2 regions of the Pseudarthrobacter sp. CCNWLW217 genome follow, and region 1 is predicted to be linked to the other one. Evidence: riboswitches for the same ligand, from Rfam matches in the RefSeq annotation. Region 1 holds a riboswitch; the other holds the start of a gene.

Evidence for each region. A riboswitch is a leader RNA that binds a small molecule or an ion and turns the genes downstream of it on or off. The one in region 1 is predicted to bind cyclic di-AMP.
Region 2: linked by a shared signal. The riboswitch ahead of V9L18_RS15910 (C40 family peptidase) and the one ahead of V9L18_RS15470 (hypothetical protein) in region 1 are both predicted to bind cyclic di-AMP.

The regions. Positions count from the first base shown of each region.
Region 1 is NZ_JBBCBT010000013.1:62,631-71,930, forward strand. Features, by position in the region: gene V9L18_RS15445 (phosphatase PAP2 family protein) at 1-457, shown strand, start outside; gene upp (uracil phosphoribosyltransferase) at 501-1,136, shown strand; gene V9L18_RS15455 (glyoxalase superfamily protein) at 1,231-1,617, shown strand; gene V9L18_RS15460 (HAD-IA family hydrolase) at 1,624-2,313, shown strand; gene V9L18_RS15465 (YdeI/OmpD-associated family protein) at 2,294-2,737, opposite strand; gene V9L18_RS15470 (hypothetical protein) at 2,872-3,588, opposite strand; cyclic di-AMP (ydaO/yuaA leader) riboswitch at 3,594-3,753, opposite strand; gene V9L18_RS15475 (sensor histidine kinase) at 3,870-5,381, opposite strand; gene V9L18_RS15480 (response regulator transcription factor) at 5,385-6,125, opposite strand; gene V9L18_RS15485 (winged helix-turn-helix domain-containing protein) at 6,830-7,696, shown strand; gene V9L18_RS15490 (SixA phosphatase family protein) at 7,945-8,472, shown strand; gene V9L18_RS15495 (LysR family transcriptional regulator) at 8,450-9,300, opposite strand, start outside.
Region 2 is NZ_JBBCBT010000014.1:13,971-23,270, forward strand. Features, by position in the region: gene V9L18_RS15855 (thioesterase family protein) at 1-266, opposite strand, end outside; gene V9L18_RS15860 (endonuclease/exonuclease/phosphatase family protein) at 425-1,102, shown strand; gene V9L18_RS15865 (NUDIX hydrolase) at 1,126-1,662, opposite strand; gene V9L18_RS15870 (DUF1918 domain-containing protein) at 1,724-1,915, opposite strand; partial or broken gene V9L18_RS15875 (SAM-dependent methyltransferase) at 1,981-2,273, opposite strand; gene V9L18_RS15880 (metallophosphoesterase family protein) at 2,316-2,822, shown strand; gene V9L18_RS15885 (DUF1810 domain-containing protein) at 2,853-3,293, opposite strand; gene V9L18_RS15890 (DNA alkylation repair protein) at 3,318-3,887, opposite strand; gene V9L18_RS15895 (TraR/DksA family transcriptional regulator) at 3,842-4,198, opposite strand; gene V9L18_RS15900 (hypothetical protein) at 4,282-4,431, shown strand; gene V9L18_RS15905 (lytic transglycosylase domain-containing protein) at 4,456-5,748, opposite strand; cyclic di-AMP (ydaO/yuaA leader) riboswitch at 6,127-6,328, shown strand; gene V9L18_RS15910 (C40 family peptidase) at 6,332-7,189, shown strand; gene V9L18_RS15915 (protein adenylyltransferase SelO) at 7,259-8,722, opposite strand; gene V9L18_RS15920 (dienelactone hydrolase family protein) at 9,070-9,300, opposite strand, start outside.

The DNA.
Region 1 (9,300 bases):
GACCTGGCGGCCCATTATCCTGGTGGGCGGAGCTGCGGCCGTTTCCACGTTCGCAACCACTATCGGCAAACGGCTGGTGGGACGTACCCGCCCGGACCACGCCGAAGCCGTCCCGCCGTACGAGACCTCGCCGTCATTCCCCAGCGGCCATACCCTCAACACCACCGTGGTGATCGGCGTCCTGGTGTACATCATGTGCCTGCAATTCGAGATCCTTTGGGCGCGGATCACAGCCATCACTGCCGGGGCGGTTTTTATCATCGCGATGGGCCTGAGCCGGGTGTTCCTGGGCCATCACTGGCTGACGGACGTGATGGCCGGGTGGTTCCTGGGCCTGGCCTGGGTGGGCATGGTGATCCTGGCCCACCGGCTGTTCCATCTGACCCGCAAACACGAGCACGTGGGCCCGGCGCCAACGTTCGAGCACCCCGTCCTCCGGGACGATCACACGAGCTGATTCCCGGCCCGGGGGCGCCATGCCCGGATGGTAGTTTTGACGCATGCGCACTCTCGTTGTGGACCACCCGCTGGTCGCCCATAAGCTCACTGTCCTGAGGGACAAAAACACCCCGTCCCCCGTCTTCCGGCAGTTGACGGAAGAGCTGGTGACGCTCCTGGCTTACGAGGCCACCCGCGATGTCCGCACCCAGCCGGTGACCATCGAGACACCCGTGAGCACCACGGTGGGCACAGCCTTCACCAAGCCCACGCCCTTGGTGGTTCCCATCCTGCGCGCCGGCCTGGGGATGCTTGAAGGCATGACCAAGCTGGTCCCCACCGCTGAGGTGGGTTTCCTGGGCATGGCCCGGGACGAGGAAACCCTGGACATCATCACGTACGCCGAACGCCTCCCCGAGAACCTCACCGACCGGCAGATCTTCGTCCTGGACCCCATGCTTGCCACCGGCGGCACCCTCCGCGAAGCCATTAAATTCCTGTTCAAGCGCGGAGCCTCCGACGTCACCTGCATCTGCCTGCTGGCCGCCCCTGAAGGGCTGGCCAAGCTGGAGGAGGAACTGTCCGACGCCAACGTGACCATCGTCCTGGCGTCCATCGACGAAAAGCTCAACGAGAAGTCGTACATCGTCCCCGGACTGGGCGACGCCGGCGACCGCCTTTACGGGATCGCGGGATAGCCCGGGCGGGGCGAGAGGACCCCTCAGCGGCCGGACAGCTCTGGCCAGGGGTTACGGGGTTCCGGATTCAGCATCGGCCCGTTAGCCTGTGCGGATGGACTGGAAACTTGAACTCGTTTTTGTACCCGTCTCCGACGTCGACCGCGCCAAGGACTTCTATGTCAACAAAGTGGGGTTCAACGCGGATTTCGACGAGCGGCCCAGCGATTCCATCCGCTTCGTCCAACTGACGCCGCCCGGCTCGGCCTGCTCGATCAGCATCGGCGAAGGGCTCACCGATGCCCCTCCGGGCAGCGCACCAAACCTGCAAATCGTCGTCGATGACATCCAAGCCGCCCATGACCACCTCAAGGGCAACGGCGTGGACGTGAGTGATATCGACATCCAGGACTGGGGACATTTCGTGTACTTTGCGGACCCGGACGGGAACAAGTGGGCCGTGCAGTACATCCCGGGGCGCGGCGCCTCAAGCAATACGTAAGGCAAAATGGGGTTCATGACCCTGCCCATTCCTGCCGCCACACGAACACTGACCTGCCGCGCCGTCCTCTTTGACATGGACGGCACGCTGGTGGACTCCACAGCGGTCGTGGAGCAGGTGTGGGGCGAGTTCGCCGCCCGCTACGGCCTGGACATCGCCGAGATCCTGCGCACCTCCCACGGCGTCCAGGCAGGCGATACCGTGCGCCGGTTCGCGCCTGCCGGTGCCGACATCGTTGCGCTCACTGCAGAACTTGGTGCCATGGAACGGGTGCGGACTGCCGGCATCGTTGCGCTGCCCGGTGCCTCCGAACTGCTCCGGAGCCTGCCCGCGGAGGCCGTGGCCCTGGTGACGTCGGCGGACCGGATCCTGGCTGACATCCGCATGGATGCCGCTGGACTGGCCATGCCTGCCGTTGCCGTGACGGCTGACCTCGTGACGCGCGGCAAGCCGCATCCGGAAGGCTACCTGACCGCTGCCGGTTTGCTGGGCGTGGAGCCGGAGGATGCCGTGGTCTTTGAGGATGCCCCGGCTGGAATCGCGGCCGGAGTGGCTGCGGGCATCCGGACCGTGGCGGTGGGCCCAAACACGGGCGAATTACCGGCGGGAGTGCTCCATATCCCGGATTACACCGCGGTCACGGCCTCGGTGGAAACGGACGCCGCAGGTCGGCGGATTATTTCTTTCCGGCTTTGAGGTCGGCTACGACCTTCGCGATCCGCCTCGCCCTGGTTTCCTCCGTTTTGGCATCCCCGAGCGGCTCCACATAACGTCGCTGCGCGCTGTAGTTCAGGGTGGCATAGAACGCCTGGGCATCCGGTTCGGCGGCCATGGCTGCGGCCAGGTCATCCGGGACTTCAATGATCCGGGGCTGCGTGTCGAGTTCCAGATCCACTTCAACAGTGTCGCCAGCCTCTACGCCGGTGAATTCCCGGTTGGCGGTGCTCACCCCAACCAGGCTCTGCCCGCCCATCACCGCGATGCTGCTCCGGTAGCTCTTGCCGTTGATGGTTACCACTACCGGCGGGCGCTTGCCTGCGCCCAGGGCAGTCACAACCTCCTCCGGAACCTCAATACCAGCTTTGTTGCCGCTGCCCAGGATAGTCGTGGTGAATTTCATGGCCCCAGTATGGCCCGGAGCCGCAGGTCAGGGAAGTCCGGCCCCCGCGAACATACAACGCCAAAAAGCAGCAGGCCCTGAACCGGGGGATTCAGGGCCTGCTGCTTCGGATGGCGGAAGCCGCAATTACCGGCTTAGTACCAGTTGTTCGACAAGTGGAAATTCAGCGCGCCGCACGGCGACTGGTAGCGCTCCTGGATGTAGTTCAGGCCCCAGTTGATCTGCGTGCGGTAGTTGGTGAGGTAGTCCGCCCCGGCGCTCGCCATCTTCTCGGCGGGCAGCGACTGGACAATGCCGTACGCGCCGCTGCTCGCGTTGGTGGCCGTGGTGGTCCAATCAGATTCCTTGGTCCACAACGTCTGCAGGCACTGCATCTGGTCGGCTGACCAGCCATAGCTGCCAAGCTGGCTCGCCGCATAGGCCTGGGCCCCGGCCGGATCGTTGACGGCGACGACGGGGGCCGGTGCGGGCTCAGGGGCGGGGGCCGGTGCGGGTGCCGGTGCTGGTGCGGGTGCCGGTGCTGGTGCCGGTTCGGCGGCCTGCGGGGCAACGCTGATGTCGGCCGGAGCTGGTTCAGGGGCCGGGTTGGCCCGCATCTCGGCCTTTTCCAGCCTCAAGTTGGATTCAAGCTCTGCCGCCGAGGACTGGGTCCCGCTGACCGCCACCGGAGTCATGGATTCGGAAGCCTGGCCTGCTGCGCCGACCCCGATGAGGAGGGCGCAGGCCGCACCGAAAACGGCTGCACGCTTGCCCAGGGACGAAGCTTTTGTGTGTTGCGCCGTGGTCTTGCCACGGCCGTTGACTTTATGTGCACCGCGCTCTGGGCGCGCTTGTACCTTGAATTCAGACATGATGGATCGCCTCTCACACCTGCGGAGTTAGCTGTCGGGTTCGGATGAGGGCATCCGGCCACACGGAAAGATCACGTGCTGGCTTCACCCCAAGGGCAGTTAAGTGCCCGGGACTCTGGGTCCCCCGCCTCTGCCTGGTCAAGCGGAATCCGGGAAGCGGCAGAGCTTGGCGTCATCCGGATATGCGGCTCAAAGGGAACCGCACCCCATCGACGCTACAGGAGCGCGACGCTTAAGTCACATTTTGGTAACAGAGATCACGACGCCGGTGCGTTGCCTTGCTATGAGCCGTTGATCGCCGGCAGGCGCAACGTGAACTGGGTCCGACCCGGCCGGGAGTTCACTTCCACGTTGCCGCCGTGGGCCTCCACAATGGACTGCACAATGGACAGCCCAAGCCCGCTGGAGCCTTCCGAAGCCGCCGCGCCGGAGGACCGTGAAGATCCAGTCCGTGCCGCGTCTGCGCGGGCAAACCGGGCAAAAACGTGGTCCACGAATTCCGGCGGGATGCCGGCGCCGTCGTCCGTTACTGTCACCACGGCACTGCCGTCGTCGGACCTCATCACGGCCGTGGTGACCGTTGTGCCCGGAGCAGTGTGTTTGCGGGCGTTGGACAGCAGGTTCACCAACGCCTGGCGCAGCTGCGACGCATCGGCATTGACCGCAAGCGGCTCGTCCGGAAGCTCAAGATGCCAGTTGTGGCCGGGTGCGATGATTTTTTCGTCGCTGACGGTTTCGATCACCAGCTGCGTCAGATCCACCTCACTGAGTTTCAACGGCTGGCCCTCGTCCAGCCTGGCGAGCAGGAGCAGGTCTTCCACCAGTGTGGTCATGCGCTCGGACTGGTTCTGAACCCGGGCCAGCGATTTCCGGCCATCCGGAGTGAAGTTCTCGGTCATCCGCATTAGCTCCGTGTAACCGCGGATGGCGGTGAGCGGAGTGCGCAGTTCGTGGGACGCGTCGGCAACGAATTGCCGTACCTTGGTCTCGCTTTGCTGCCGGGCCTGCAGCGCGTTGGCCACGTTGTCGAGCATGAGGTTCAGCGCATGCCCCACGCTGCCCACCTCGGTTCCGGGGTTGGAGTTCGACGGCGGGACGCGCACCGCGAGTGCCACCTCGCCGGCGTCCAGCGGGAGCCGCGAGACGCGTGTGGCCACCTCGGAAAGCTGCTCCAGCGGCTGCATGGTGCGCCGGATGAGGATAGTCCCGGCCAGGCCAATCAAGACCAGCCCTCCAAGGGAAACAAAAACGAAGGTCCACACCAGGGAGGTGAGGGTGCTTTCCTTGCCGGCGAGCGGGAGCCCGGTCACCAGGACATCACCGTAGTTCGTTGCCACTGCAATCAGCCGGTACTCGCCATTGGAGAGCGTCCGGTCCACAGGGCGGGAATCCTTCTGGAGGGCCAGCAGGATCTCCTTGTCCTCAGCGGACAGGGGAGAACGCGTGGTATCGGAGGCCAGGAATCCGGCGCTGTTGACCTGCCCATTCAGGATCCGGGCGTTGAGCGTACCCACGCTTTGCCCACGGGAATCCAGCGGGTCCGGCCTGCCGTTGAAGCCGCCCAGCGGCGGCCGGCCGGGGTCGTTGGACCGGGAGGCAGCCTGGCTGAGCTGTTCGTCGAGCTGGCGTGTAAGGAACGAGTCCATGGAAGCGTAGCTGAAGAGGCCAACGGCGCCGCAGATGGCCACCAGCAGGGCCATGGCAACCAGTACAAGGCGTGTACGCAGATGCCAGGTGGAGGGCTTCAGCCAGCTCCGGCCATGCGTGGGCGCCACTGCAGGCAGTGAGGGCATGGCCTAGTCCGCCGGTTTGATGACGTATCCGGCGCCGCGCACCGTGTGGATCATGGGCGGATGCACGGCATCGACCTTCTTGCGCAGGTACGAGATGTAGAGCTCCACAATGTTGGCCTGCCCGCCAAAGTCGTAGTTCCAGACGCGGTCCAGGATTTGCGCCTTGCTGATGACGCGCCTGGGGTTCTCCATGAGGTACCGGAGCAGCTCGAACTGCGTGGCAGTCAGCTGCAGTTCATCGCCGGCCCTGCTCACCTCGCGGGTATCGATGTTGAGGACGAGGTCACCCACTACCAGCTCAGCGGTGTCCATCGCTGCCACGCCGGATCGCTGCACCAGCCGGTGCAGCCGGAGGAGGACCTCCTCCATGCTGAACGGCTTGGTCACGTAGTCGTCACCGCCGGCAGCCAGACCCACAATCCGGTCCTGGACGGCATCCTTGGCAGTCAGGAAGAGCGCCGGTACTTCAGGCGCGAAGGCGCGGATCCTGGTCAGCAGCTCGACGCCGTCAAACCCGGGAAGCATCACGTCGAGAACAAGGACGTCCGGGCGGAACTCCTTGGCGAGCTTCACAGCCTCGGGACCGTCAGCGGCGACGGCCACCGACCATCCGGCCATGCGCAGGCCCATGCTCATCAGTTCGGAGAGGCTGGGCTCGTCGTCGACCACCAAGGCACGGATGGGGGAGCCGTCCGGGTGGGTAAGTTGGGGAAGGTTGTTGGTCATGGAGTGCGAAGTGGCCATGGGACAACTCTCCGATGCGTCGTTGAGCCCCCGCTTTAGGCTTCCTGTGCGCTGGCTGTGAATCCCAGCCTAGCGAGCTGAAAGCTGCCCAGCGGCAGATTCCCCTGACGATCAACCGGGACTTTTCCCTGGCTTTGGTGGCGTCCAGCAGGCCCCCTTCGACGCTCCCAGCGGTTTCCGGGGCGGACGGGGGTGGAATTTTTTTGTCCGGATGGCGGCGGAGCTGGACACCACGGCAAATCAAGGGGTGTATTTCAGCAACTCCATCGCTGGTGAATTGTGGTGGCCCTTTTATGGGTTCGGGCGAATAATATTCGGGAAAGATGGTTTTCCAACCAATCGTTCTGGAAAACATCTGTTATTTTATCGCTCTGTCAGAATCGTGATCTGAGCCACATTCTCTGAATTCGTCTCACTATGCGGAACGATCCGTCCATTGTTACTTGCAAGTTCGCATTGTTACGTTGCACACTTCAATTGTGAACAAGAACTCAACAGCACCTGCAGCCGCAGAATATTGGCCCAGCACACCCGCTGCTGCCGACATGCGCTGTTGTCGAATGCACGCCTGACCTTCACACCCCGCGAAGTTCCTAGGCATTCGCCCCCCAGCCCAGCGTCGGGCGCCCCTCCCCAGATCTCATTGCGGGGAAACCAAGCATTCGAGCCGCGATGACGGCCATTCACATTGAGGTAACTAATCCATGTCAGTTGCATCCGGATACGTCCACATCTCTGTCCGAAACGCCACCAAGGCAGCCCAGCCCTCTGGCCTGCGCCAGGGTTTCGGTGCCCGCCCGGCGTTCGCTCCCGCCGCGCCCGGTACCAGCTTCCCCGCTCCCGGCTACGCCCCGCAGGGCTACAACCCCAACTCTTATGGCCAACTCCGCGCCGTCCAGCCCGCCGACGCGGCCCCGGTCACCGCACCCACGCCGGTTGTGGCGGGACCCAACACTGTCCGCCCGGTAGCAAACGACAACGTCGCCCGCGGCTTCGTGCTCTACATGGGCATCGACGAGGAAACGGCAGCTGCTGCCGGAACCTCCATCGCCAAGCTTGCCCAGGAAATCCGCGCCTACGCCCAGTCGCTGGTGTCGGGGGCCGAAAGCTACGCGGCGGTGGCCGTCGCGCCGGCCAGCACCCCCGGGTCCGCGCTCGACGTCGTCCGTTCCACCTTTGGCGACCCCACGGTGAACGCTCGCCAGCGCACTGAAACCGCACGCCAGCAGCAAGCCCAGGACCCGCGCCCCTCCGGCGTGCTGATCGACCTCGCCCGCCGCGAGGTCCACCTGGACGGCGAATCCCTGAACCTCACGTTCAAGGAGTTTGAGCTCCTTAACTACCTCGTGGAGAACGGCACCCGCACCGTGGGCCGCGACGAATTGCTCGAAGGCCTGTGGCGCAACGCCGAGGAAGTCCCCAACGAGCGGACCATTGACGTCCATATCCGCCGCCTCCGCTCCAAGCTGGGACGCCTCGCCAACACCGTGCGAACCGTCCGCGGCCAGGGCTACCGCTTCTACGAGCACCCGGAAGTTGTTGTCTGGGCCGCTCCGGAATACTCGATCTAGTCCTACAGAAACGCGCGAAAGCGCCTGTCCCGCTGGGGCAGGCGCTTTCGCTTTCGCGGCACGATCCCTCTGCGCCTGCGCTCGTCCCTCGCGCAACAACGGCGCTGTCGGGATGTCCCGCTTCGCTGCAGCGCCCTCCCTTTTTTCGTGTGTCCCTTTTCCGCGTTCAGGGCTCGTGAGTATTGGCCTCCGCGGCTGCTGGTTAGCGGCCGCCCCGACTGAAGTGAGCTGGCGCTAGGCTTGGGGACATGAGTGACCACCACATCAAGCGCCTCGTGATTATGCGGCATGCCAAGGCGGACTGGCCGGGTGGGGTTGCCGACCACGAGCGGCCGCTGGAGGAACGCGGGCACCGCGAGGCGCCCTTGGCGGGCCGGTGGCTGCTCAAGCATGGCATTGTCCCCGACTTCATCCTGTGCTCCAGTGCGCTCAGGACGCGGCAGACCTGCACTTGGGTGTGCTCGGAACTCGGAGATAAGGCGCCGACGCCGAAGCTGGAGGACGGCCTGTACGCTGCCTCTGCGCTGCGCATGTTGACCGTGGTCAACCATGTCCCCGATACCGTCACTACGCTGATGCTCATCTCGCACATGCCTGGCGTCCAGGACCTCGCCATGCACCTGGCTTCCCGCGACTCCGACCACGACGCCTACATGGACGCCGCCACCCGGTACCCCACCAGCGCGCTCACAGTCCTGGAAACCGATAAATCCTGGGCGGAACTGGATGGCCAGGACGCCCGGATCACCAAGTTCAAGGTTCCGCGCGCCCACTGATCTGACGAAGCAGTCCCGAGACGTGCTGGATGGCCGGGCTCGCCGTCATGGTCCGGCGGTAAACCATTCCCACCTGCCTGACCTGGACGGGATTGACCAATGGCACGGGCACCACGTCAGGTGGCAGTGCCGGCCTGCCGAGGCGGGGAACCAGTGCTACGAACGCTCCCTGCTCCACAAGGGAAATATGGGTTGCGAAGTCAGGATCGTAGACCTTGATGTCCGGCACCCGGCCCAGATCGGCGAAAATCCTCAGCAGGGCCTCGTTGCAGATGGCGCCGTGCGGTGTGCTGATCCACTGCTCATCAACAAGGTCGGCCGGCTCCACGTGGCCGCGTCCTGCCAGCGGATGGCTGCCGTGCACCAGCAGGTCGGCAATGTCCTCGCATAACCACTCAAGCGTCATATGCTCCGGTATCACCAGCGGTACGGAGTTCCAATTGTGCACCACACCCAGGTCGGCCTCCCCATTGGCCACCCGTGCCACGGCTTCGCGAGGGTCCTCGGCCAGCACGCTCACGTCCAAGTCCGCGCCGGAAGAGGCAAGCCTTCCCAGCAGCGGTCCGACCAGGCCGCGGCAAGCCGTGGAGAAGGCCACCACCTTCAAGTGCCCGCTGGGTCTGGCCGGGTCCGAAAGCAAGGTTGATTCCAGTTCCTCAAGCTCAGACAGGATGCGCCGGCCATAGGCTGCCAGCGTGAGCCCGCGTTCGGTGAGCAGCACCCCGCGGCCGCGGCGCTCGAGGACAGCGAAACCAGTCTGCTTTTCCAGCTTCTTGATCTGCTGGGAGACGGCGGACGGGCTGAAGCCCATAATCTCCGACGCTGCTA
Region 2 (9,300 bases), on a different contig from region 1:
CTGCCCGGCCGGAGCGTGGTGGTCTCGATGTGGAATTCGCCGCCGGGGATCAGCCCCAGGATCTCGTAGCTGAGACGGGCCATCCTCATGTCCTCGCGGGGATGGTGCCGCTCAAGGCTGTCTGCCATCAGGCCGGAGGCTGGGGCCATATGCTGCTCGTGCTCGTTCCAGGCCCCTTGGGCGTGGATGGTGGAGCGGAACCGGCCGCCGCCCAACGCCTGGTAGTAGAAGTTGCCGTCGGCAAGTTCGGGCAGATCTCTGGTCAACGTTGGCCCTTCCCGTGGTTCTGGGTGAATCGCCACTAACTCTATCGGTTCGCTCAGGACGCTTTGCCCGGACGCGGCGAAATGTTGGCACCTGCAGAGTGCGTTCAAAGTAGACTCAGGAACTGGTCCTGTCAGCAACCCTCGAGAAGAGGTGTCCGATGCGCGTCATTAGCTACAACCTCCGGAAGCACAAGGCGAGCGGAGAACTCCTGGCCCTCGCCCGGAACTTTGAGATCGATGCGCTGTGCCTGCAGGAAGTCGATTCCGCCGACCTGCCCGAAACCCTCGGCCCCCTGCACCTGGCCGACACCACCAAGGGCAACCGGCTGGGGCTGGCCATCTACTACCGGGCGAGCCGCTTTACGGCCGTCAACACGCAGTCTTTCGCGCTGAAGAAGTCCATGCACGACCGCGTGCTGGCGCCCGCCCACGAACGGCTCATCGGAACCCGTGTGGTGGACAATGAAACCCAGCACGAACTGGTCATCGGTTCCTTCCACGCCGCTCCGCTCACCGCCTCCAACTCCCTGCGGCGGCACCAGATCCATGCTGCCCACGCTGAACTGCTGAGCATGGGCAGCGGACTCATGACGCTGATGGTGGGTGACTTCAACTACCCGTTCTTCACTAAGAACCTCCATGCCCACATGAAGGACTCCGGCTACGCGCTGTCCCTCAGCGATCGGCGGACCTACACCCGTTACAAGGTCTTCAAGGGCCACTTCGACTTCGCCACGTCCCTGGGCCTGGACATCGAAAGCGTGGAGACGCTGCCTCGCGGCAAGTCCGATCACCTGCCTATCCTGGTCACCGCGGAGTACGGCCAGGACACCTGACGGCCAAATAGCCTGGGGCGCCCCTAAAGGCGGGCGTCCGTCAATGAGAGCATGCGCGTCCGCAACCCAGGCCAGGCGGCGGCGAAGCCTGGGTGCAGTTCCCTGGCGTCGACCTCGGCCAGCGGAACCCAGAGCAGTTCAATGCTTTCGGGGTCGCTTATGACGGGCTCAAAGGGGTCCGTGACGAACAGGACCACAGTGGTGTAAGACCAGTAGCCGACGTCCAGCACGGACGTGAACAGGACGCTGACGTTCTCCCCGGGCACGGCGGCTTCTTCGTGGGCCTCCCGCAGCGCTCCTGCAACTGCATCCTCGCCCTGGTGCAGCGCTCCGCCGGGAAGCCCCCACGTTCCGCCGTTGTGGCTCCATTGGGCGCGGTGCTGCAGGAGCACGCCCCGGTCCGGATCGTAGGCGAGCACCCCGGCTGCACCGAACCTGCCCCAGAAACGCCCGAGGTCCCCTTCCACCCAGGCATCGCCGGGATCACGGGGACCCGTCCTGCCAGGAGGTTGCTGACGGTGCGGATTATTGGCGTCGGTGCCGGACGTGTGCGCGGTCATGGAATGATCCATGGCTCCAGTCTGACATGTACCTGCCGGCGGCATGCAGAACCAGGCGGCCCTATTCCCCGTGTGGCTTGTCGACGGCGAAGTCTCCGCCGGGATACATAACGGTCTCGTGGCCGTCGTCAAAGCGGACCAGGTAAGGCGGATGGCCTTCCTGTCCTTTGACTTCAAGGATGACACCGTGCCGGTCGGTCGACCCGACGGTCCTTCCCCTGACGATGATCCTGTCACCCTGAGCTGCCTCCATGGCAATCACCTCCCAGCCCCAGAGTACGACTCAACAGCAGGCCGTAACAGGGTACATTTTGGACCTCAGGTGTCGGTGAGCCGGTACACCGAGACGTGGCTGCGGGAATCCGCGGCGAATTCGCTGCCGTCCCAGTCCGCCCACCTGGATTCCAGCCTAAATCCTGCCAACTGCGCCATCAGGTCGAGTTCGCTGGGCCAGATGTAGCGGTGGGGTGGGCGGCATTCTGGAAACACCGGACCTGGTGGTCCTGGGTCAGGAGGTTCGCGATGGTGTTGAACACCAGGAACGCCAACGCAAAGTTCTCGCCCGCGACAGCCTCGGTCATGTCACCCTGAACGACGGGAATGCGCGGATCCACGAACCCCACCGGCGCCGGGCAACGTGGCAGGATTCAGTCATGCCGCTGCACCTCGTACTCGTCTCCGACACCCATGTTCCCCACCGCGCCCGGGACCTGCCTGCGCAGGTCTGGGCCGCCGTCGAAAGCGCCGACGTGGTGCTCCATGCCGGAGACTGGGTAACAGCAGAACTGCTGGACCAATTTGAGCGGCGAAGCCGGCGCCTCATAGGGGTGTACGGCAACAACGACGGGCCGGAACTCCGCCGGCGGCTTCCGGAAACGGTGGCCGTCACACTGGAAGGCGTGCAGTTTGCCATGGTGCATGAGACCGGCCCGGCCAAGGGGCGTAGCGAACGCGCGGAGTCGCACTATCCGGACGCCGACGTGTTGGTCTTCGGGCACAGCCACATACCGTGGGATACCACTACCCCGCGCGGGTTGCGCCTGCTCAATCCCGGTTCGCCGACGGACCGCCGGCGCCAGCCGGTCTGCACGTACATGACTGCGGTGGTTGACGGTGGCCTCCTGCAGCAGGTGGAACTCGTGGAGGTGCGGAAGGACTGACCCGGAGGTCGGGAGAGTCCGTCCGCCCGGTCAGTCCCTGTCAGCCGCCAGAAGGGAGTCGGTGGCGGGGTCCGGCTGCCCGTCGAAGAAGTCGGCCAGCACGGTCTTGAAGATGGTCTCCCCCGGCGCGGCACGCAGGAACAGTGTCATCGAAGAGTGCAGCTTCCTGGCGTCGATGCCGCCGAGGATGTCCGTGGCCGAGCGGCCGGCGTGGGTGTCGATGGCGGCTGCGGACTCCAGCAGCCGCGGGCCCAGGACATCATGCTTCAAGTAGGCCTGCGCTTCTTCCAGCGAATTGATGGCGTACCTAACCGACGTGGGGCTGCTGCCGAGCCCGGCAATCTGCGGGAAGATGAACCACATCCAGTGGCCCGTCTTCCTGCCCAGCTGCAATTCGTCCAAGGCCCGGCTGTAGGTGCCGCCGTGGTCTTGAGCCTCGACAAAACGCTCGAGGTCGTAGGGATCGCTCATCTCCGTCTCCTTCTCTCAGGTGTTTCAGGCTACTTCTGCGGTCAGGGATGCTGCGTGGCGGATCCAGCCATCGGGGTCCTGGCTCCAGCGCGTGATCACGACGCCGGCGCGCTGCCGGCCAGGTCCGTCCAGCACCTTCAGGAGCGGGACTACAACGTCGGTGATCAGCGGGATTACCAGCTCACCGCTGTGCGCGGATCTGATAAAGCCCTCGAGCCTGGTCAGGTCCGTGTGCAGCAGCATGGCCACCCGGGACTGCAGCAGCACCACAGCGGCGAGGCGACGCTCATAGACGGGCTTCCTGCCGGGACCTGGTTGACCCCAGAGCAGTGAGGCCAAGGCCACCACGTCATCGTGGCCAAGGTCCTTGAACTTCCGTCCGGCGTCGCGGACGGTTCCCCGGACCGCCCCCACCGACGCACCATAGGAGCCCAGGGCACCGCCCATCCGGGACGCCACCTCGTCCGCCCGGTACCAGGCTCCTTCGTTCTGCAGCGTGGCATCAATGAAGTCCGCGGCATCCAGGACTGTCTGGTTCACGGCTACCGTCAGCGGCGCCCGGTGGAGGCATGCTCCAGGCAATAGGGGGTCCATGGCCTGGCCTCCAGGCGGCCCTCGGCGATAGGCACGCCACATACCTCGCACACGCCGTAGGTGCCATCGGCAACTCGTTGCAGGGCAGCTTCCACCTGAGCCAGGCCCGAGCTGCTCTGTTGTAGCAAGGCCGAGGCCTGGGACAGCTCGAAGGCGATGGTGGCACCCTCGGGGTCGTGTTCGTCGTCGACGTTGGAGTCCTGGCGTGCAGCATTGGCTGAGGAAATGTCGGCCCGCAGCGCCGGAAGCAGGGCAAGCTTTCGCGCACGCTCTTCCTCCAGCAGGATCCGGAACCGCTCAAAGTCAGCCATGGGAAAAGCCTACGCCGCGGCACCTTCGCAGGACTCGACAAGTGGCACTCAACGGAGCATGCTGTCACTCGTAAGCGCCTCAGATGCCACCTGGTAATCCGTTTGACGCCGCGGGTGATTCCTACACCATTCCACCGGGGCATGACTCCTGGGTGGACGGCGACCAGGCCTTCGTCGGCATTGAATTCGTCAGCGCCGCCGAATTTGCCAAACCAGCACCGGACTCCGCCTAGCCTTCGCGTCAGCGCCCGGCCGGGTCAGTACCAGTTGTATTGGACGGAGTGGTTCCAGGCCCCGCACGGAGACGTGTAACGGTCCCGGATGTACCCGAGGCCCCACTCGACCTGCGTCCGGTAATTGGTGAGCCAGTCGCTGCCGGCGCTGGCGTACTTCCCGGCGGGCAGCGCCTGGGCGATCCCGTAAGCGCCGGAGTAGGGGTTGGTGGCCGTGGTCAGCCAGTTGGATTCCTTGGTCCACAGCTGCGCCAGGCACAGGAACTGGTCCTGGCCCCAGCCATAGGCGGACAGCCGGCCCGAAGCGTAACTCTTAGCTCCGGCGGGGTCGTTGACGGCACCGCCAGGAACGGAAGGGACGACGACGGGCGGCGGGCTCGGCGTCGGACCAGGGGCGGGAGGCGGAGCCGGCGCCGGCTCCGCCGGAGCAGCTGGGCCGGCCGGTGCGGCGGGCCCTGGATTTACCGGCTTCTGGGCGGCGGCCAGGGCCGCGGCCTTGGCCGCCGCCTCGGCCTGTTGGCGGGCCTGCTCCTGCGCTGCGGCGCGTTTAGCTGCCTGCGCGGTCTCGTAGGCAGCCAAAGCCGCCTGGCCCTGCCGGAACTCCCCTTCGACGGCGGCAGTGGTGCCCTTGAGGGATGCCAGCTGCGCGGTCAGTTCCTGGCTGTGCTCCTGCTGCTCCGCAACCTGCCGCGACATGGCCTGCTGGGCCGCCTGGGCGGCGTCGAGCTTGCTCTTGGCTTCCCCTGACAGCCGTTCGCGTTCAATCCTCGCTGCCCTTTCCTGATCGGCGAGGGCCCTGGCGACCCGTTCGGCAGCCGCGGATTTGTTCACCAGGGCCGCGGTCTTGTCGCTGACGATCTGCACGATATTCAGACCCTGGATGCTGTTGGTCTGGACGGCGTCGAGGGCTACGAAGAATCCCATATTGGTGCCGCCGGTCTTGTACGACTGGGCTGCCAGGGCGCCGATTTCCTTTTTGTACTGCCCGAGTTCCGCCGTGGCGCGTGCAGTCTGTGCGGTGAGGACGTCAACCCTTGAGCTGGCAGCCTGGAGCGCTGCGTCCGCCGCGGCGTATTCGGCAGCGGACGTCACGGCAGCGCCACCCAGTGCCTCAGCCTGCGTCTGCAGCCCACCCAACAGTTCGTTGATCCTGGTGACCTCCGCAGCCTTACCGGCCTCGCTTTGCTTGGCGTTTTGCACGTCCTGCCAGGAAGGGTAACCGCCTGGCGGAGTATCGTCGTCGGCATGCGAAGGCGCCGTGGCGAGCGGGGCCGCCAAAACAACCGCCAGCAGGCCCGCAACGGCAGGCAGCCTCATTCTTTGAGCAAACCGGGACATAGTTGGTGAGCTTACCGGGCGAAACTCTTGCCTAGTGGATGCTGGTCCAACATTGTTATCCAGCAGAGATCCCTCCCGTAGCAGCCGCAGGGCAGGCCTCTTTTACCACGCATCAGGCCTCAATCTGAGGATCAAAATGCCACACGGCCTCTTTTGTTACGTGATTTCCATCACGCGGCACCAGCTTTCGCAGCATATGCCGCTATCGGGGCCTGACCTGCAACGTCATTCCACACACGGAAGAACCCCACCCGAAGATAAGGTGGCTTTTTGGCCTACATTCCGTTACCGGAATGTGACATTCCAAAAGAGCAGAGGTTATGGTCGAGCGGTGTCCTGGCTCAAGCCGGGGCATTCCCGTCAGTATGCCGAACCCTGCCGCTGAACCGGGACCCCAGTTACTTTCACTGGCAGGGACGGGGGAACCACGTTTCCACGGCTTCGTTCCGAAGCCTTGGGGTTAAGTCGATATCGCTCCGTCCCGTACGGAGCCGTAACCGGCCGGGTGTCTCCGACCCGAACCCGACAGCTCACCCCGCAGGCATGGGAGAGGCGATTACCCGTGTCAAAAAACTCCACTGCCGCACGCCATCGTGCGACTTCTGTCCGCCCCACCGTCCTGGTTGGCCTGTCTTCCTCGGCCAAAGCCCGCGCACTGACGTTCGGCCGGCCCGCACTTGCCGCAGTTGCCGCGTCCGGGCTGCTCTTTAGCGTTGGCACCCCGGCGCAGGCCGGCGTCCACGGCCCGGACTCGTCCGGGACCGTCAATGTGCAGGGCCAGACCAGCGCACCGGCACCTGCACCGGCCGCCGTTGCACCGGCCGCGGCTGCCGCTCCGGCCGCCGCAGCCACCGTCCACACGGTCGTCTCAGGCGACACCCTGGGCGCAATTTCCGCCGCCTACGGCGTGGCCCTGAACGACGTCCTGGCTGTGAACGGCCTGTCGCTGACCACCATCATCTACCCCGGTGACCAGATCCAGATCCCGGGTGCCGGCTACACTGCTCCGGCTCCGGCTCCGGTGGCGAAGGCAGCCGCAGCGCCCACTGCCCCGGCCAACACCGGCGTCCAGCTGGCTTCCACTGCCGCCCCGGCGGCGCAGGCACCGTCCGGCTCGCTCGGCGCTGCCATCCTGGCTTCCGCCTATTCGCAGCTCGGCGTTCAGCAGGACTGCACCGCCATGGTGGAGAAGGCACTGCGCTCGGTGGGCAAGAGCGTGGGAGACCTGGCACCCACCCAATTCTTCGCGTACGGCACCGTGGTGGGCACCCCTGCAGCCGGTGACCTGGTCATCACCGCCGGCCACGTGGGCGTCTACGCCGGCAATGGCCAGGTTGTTAGCGGCGGCGTGGACGGTTACAAGACCGAAGTCCACTCCATCAGCTGGTTGTCGGGAGCGTCCTTCGTCCGCGTAGCGTGAGTCCGGCCGGTTCGACGGCGGCGGGCGGCAATCAGCCGCCTGTCGCCGTCGTCCCCCGTTTTTGTTCGCTCAGGTTCCGCAGAACGTCCGGTAGCTGCCGAAGTCAACAGGCGCGGGACCGGCGTAGCGTTCCAGGCCGGGGCGCTCAGTGTACGGCTGCGTCAGGACGTCCACCAGGCGGTGGAACGGGTCCAGGTCGCCGGCGGTAGCGGCGCCCAGGGCTTCTTCCACCAAGTGGTTCCTGGGGATGTAGACAGGGTTCACCCGGTCCATCATGTCTGCGTCCGGTGCCAGGGCGAGCCACTTCTTGGTCCACGCGTCAAATGCTCCTGGGTCCGTGAACATGGTACGGGCTGCGCCGGGTGTACCGCGGGCTGCGGACCCGAGGCCCCGGAGGAACGAGGTGTAATCAACCTGCCCCTCTTCAAGCATTGCGAGCAGGTCATTCACCAGAGGCCCCGCTTCGTCGTCCCTTGCCTCCGCGCCGAGCCCCAGCTTGGATTTCATCCCGGTGGACCAGGCCGTACTGTACAGCTTCCGGAACGCGCCCAGTGACTCCACAGCGAGCGCAACGGCCTGCTCCTGATCCTCGTGGAGCAGGGGCAGAAGCGCCTCGGCCAGCCGGGTGAGGTTCCATTCAGCGATGACTGGCTGGTTGGCGTAGGCGTAACGTCCGCCGGCGTCGATGGAGCTGTAGACCGCACCGGGGTTGAAGGCATCCATAAACGCGCACGGTCCATAGTCGATGGTCTCGCCCGAGATGGTCATGTTGTCCGTGTTCATTACCCCGTGGACAAATCCCACGAGCATCCACTGGGCCACCAGGGACGCCTGGGCGGCGATGACCGCATCGAACAGCGCGAGATAGGGCTGGTCCGCCTTCGCGGCGTCCGGATGATGGCGGCTGATCGCGTGGTCGGCCAGCCGACGGAGGAGCTCCGTGTCGCCGTTGACCCGGGCGAACTGGAAGCTGCCCACACGCAGATGGCTGCTCGCAACGCGGGTCAGCACAGCCCCGGGAAGCATGGTTTCGCGGCGGACTGGCCGTCCCGTGGCCACGACGGCAAGCGACCGTGTGGTGGGAATGCCCATGGCATACATGGCTTCACTGACGAGGTATTCGCGCAGCATCGGACCGACGACGGCGAGGCCGTCACCGGCACGGGCGAACGGGGTACGGCCCGAGCCCTTGAGGTGCACATCGCGGAGGCGCCCGTGAATATCCGTGACCTCCCCCAGCAGGAGGGCGCGCCCGTCTCCCAAGAGTGGCGAATAGCCTCCGAACTGATGCCCGGCGTATGCCTGGGCCACAGGCGTGGCACCTTCCGGGACCCGGTTGCCGATGAGCATTAGCGTCCCCTCCGGGGTCCGCAGCAACGCCGGATCCAGGCCAAGTTCGCTGGCCAGCGGCTCGTTCAGCACGAGGAGTTGCGGGGACGGAGCTTCCTCGGCCTGCCAAGGTACAGCAAGCTCCTCGAACTCCCGGGCGAAGCGGCCATCGAAGGTGAGCGTTGTTGGCGTTGTGGTGCTCATCTTTCAAGACTACCCGCGCCTGCGGCGGGACCGGCGGCGTAAAATCTTTCGTACCGGTTCATCGCTGCCCAGGCAGTCAGGGTAATGGGAAGGTCGCGGTACCCATGGTCAAGAATCCGTTCGGGCATCATCAGCACGAGGAACAGAAACCGCCCGATTCAGCCAAACACAGCCACCGGCCCTGGCTGAAGAGGGAGGATGCAGGTTTTGAACACGGGCGGAGCAGTCTCTTCTTCCTCGCCCATGACCTTCCCCAGCCGCCCACTGTGACCTGCATCCAGGGACATGAGATACCGGACGGGCAAACCACGTGCCACCACGGCCATCCCATCGGGTGACGCCGCGCGTCAGACGTGCTGCTTGAACCACGCCAACGTGTCGTTCCAGGCCGCCGTTGCCTGGGCCTCGTTGTACCGTTCACCGGTGTCGTTGTGGAAGGCGTGGTCCACGCCCGGGTAAACGGTCAACTGGTGTGTGATGTTGTTGGCCGCCAACGCGTCCTTCAGTGCCGGCATGGCCCCCGTGATCCGCTGGTCCCGCTCGGCATAGACGCCGAAGACCGCTGCCTTGATGGCTGG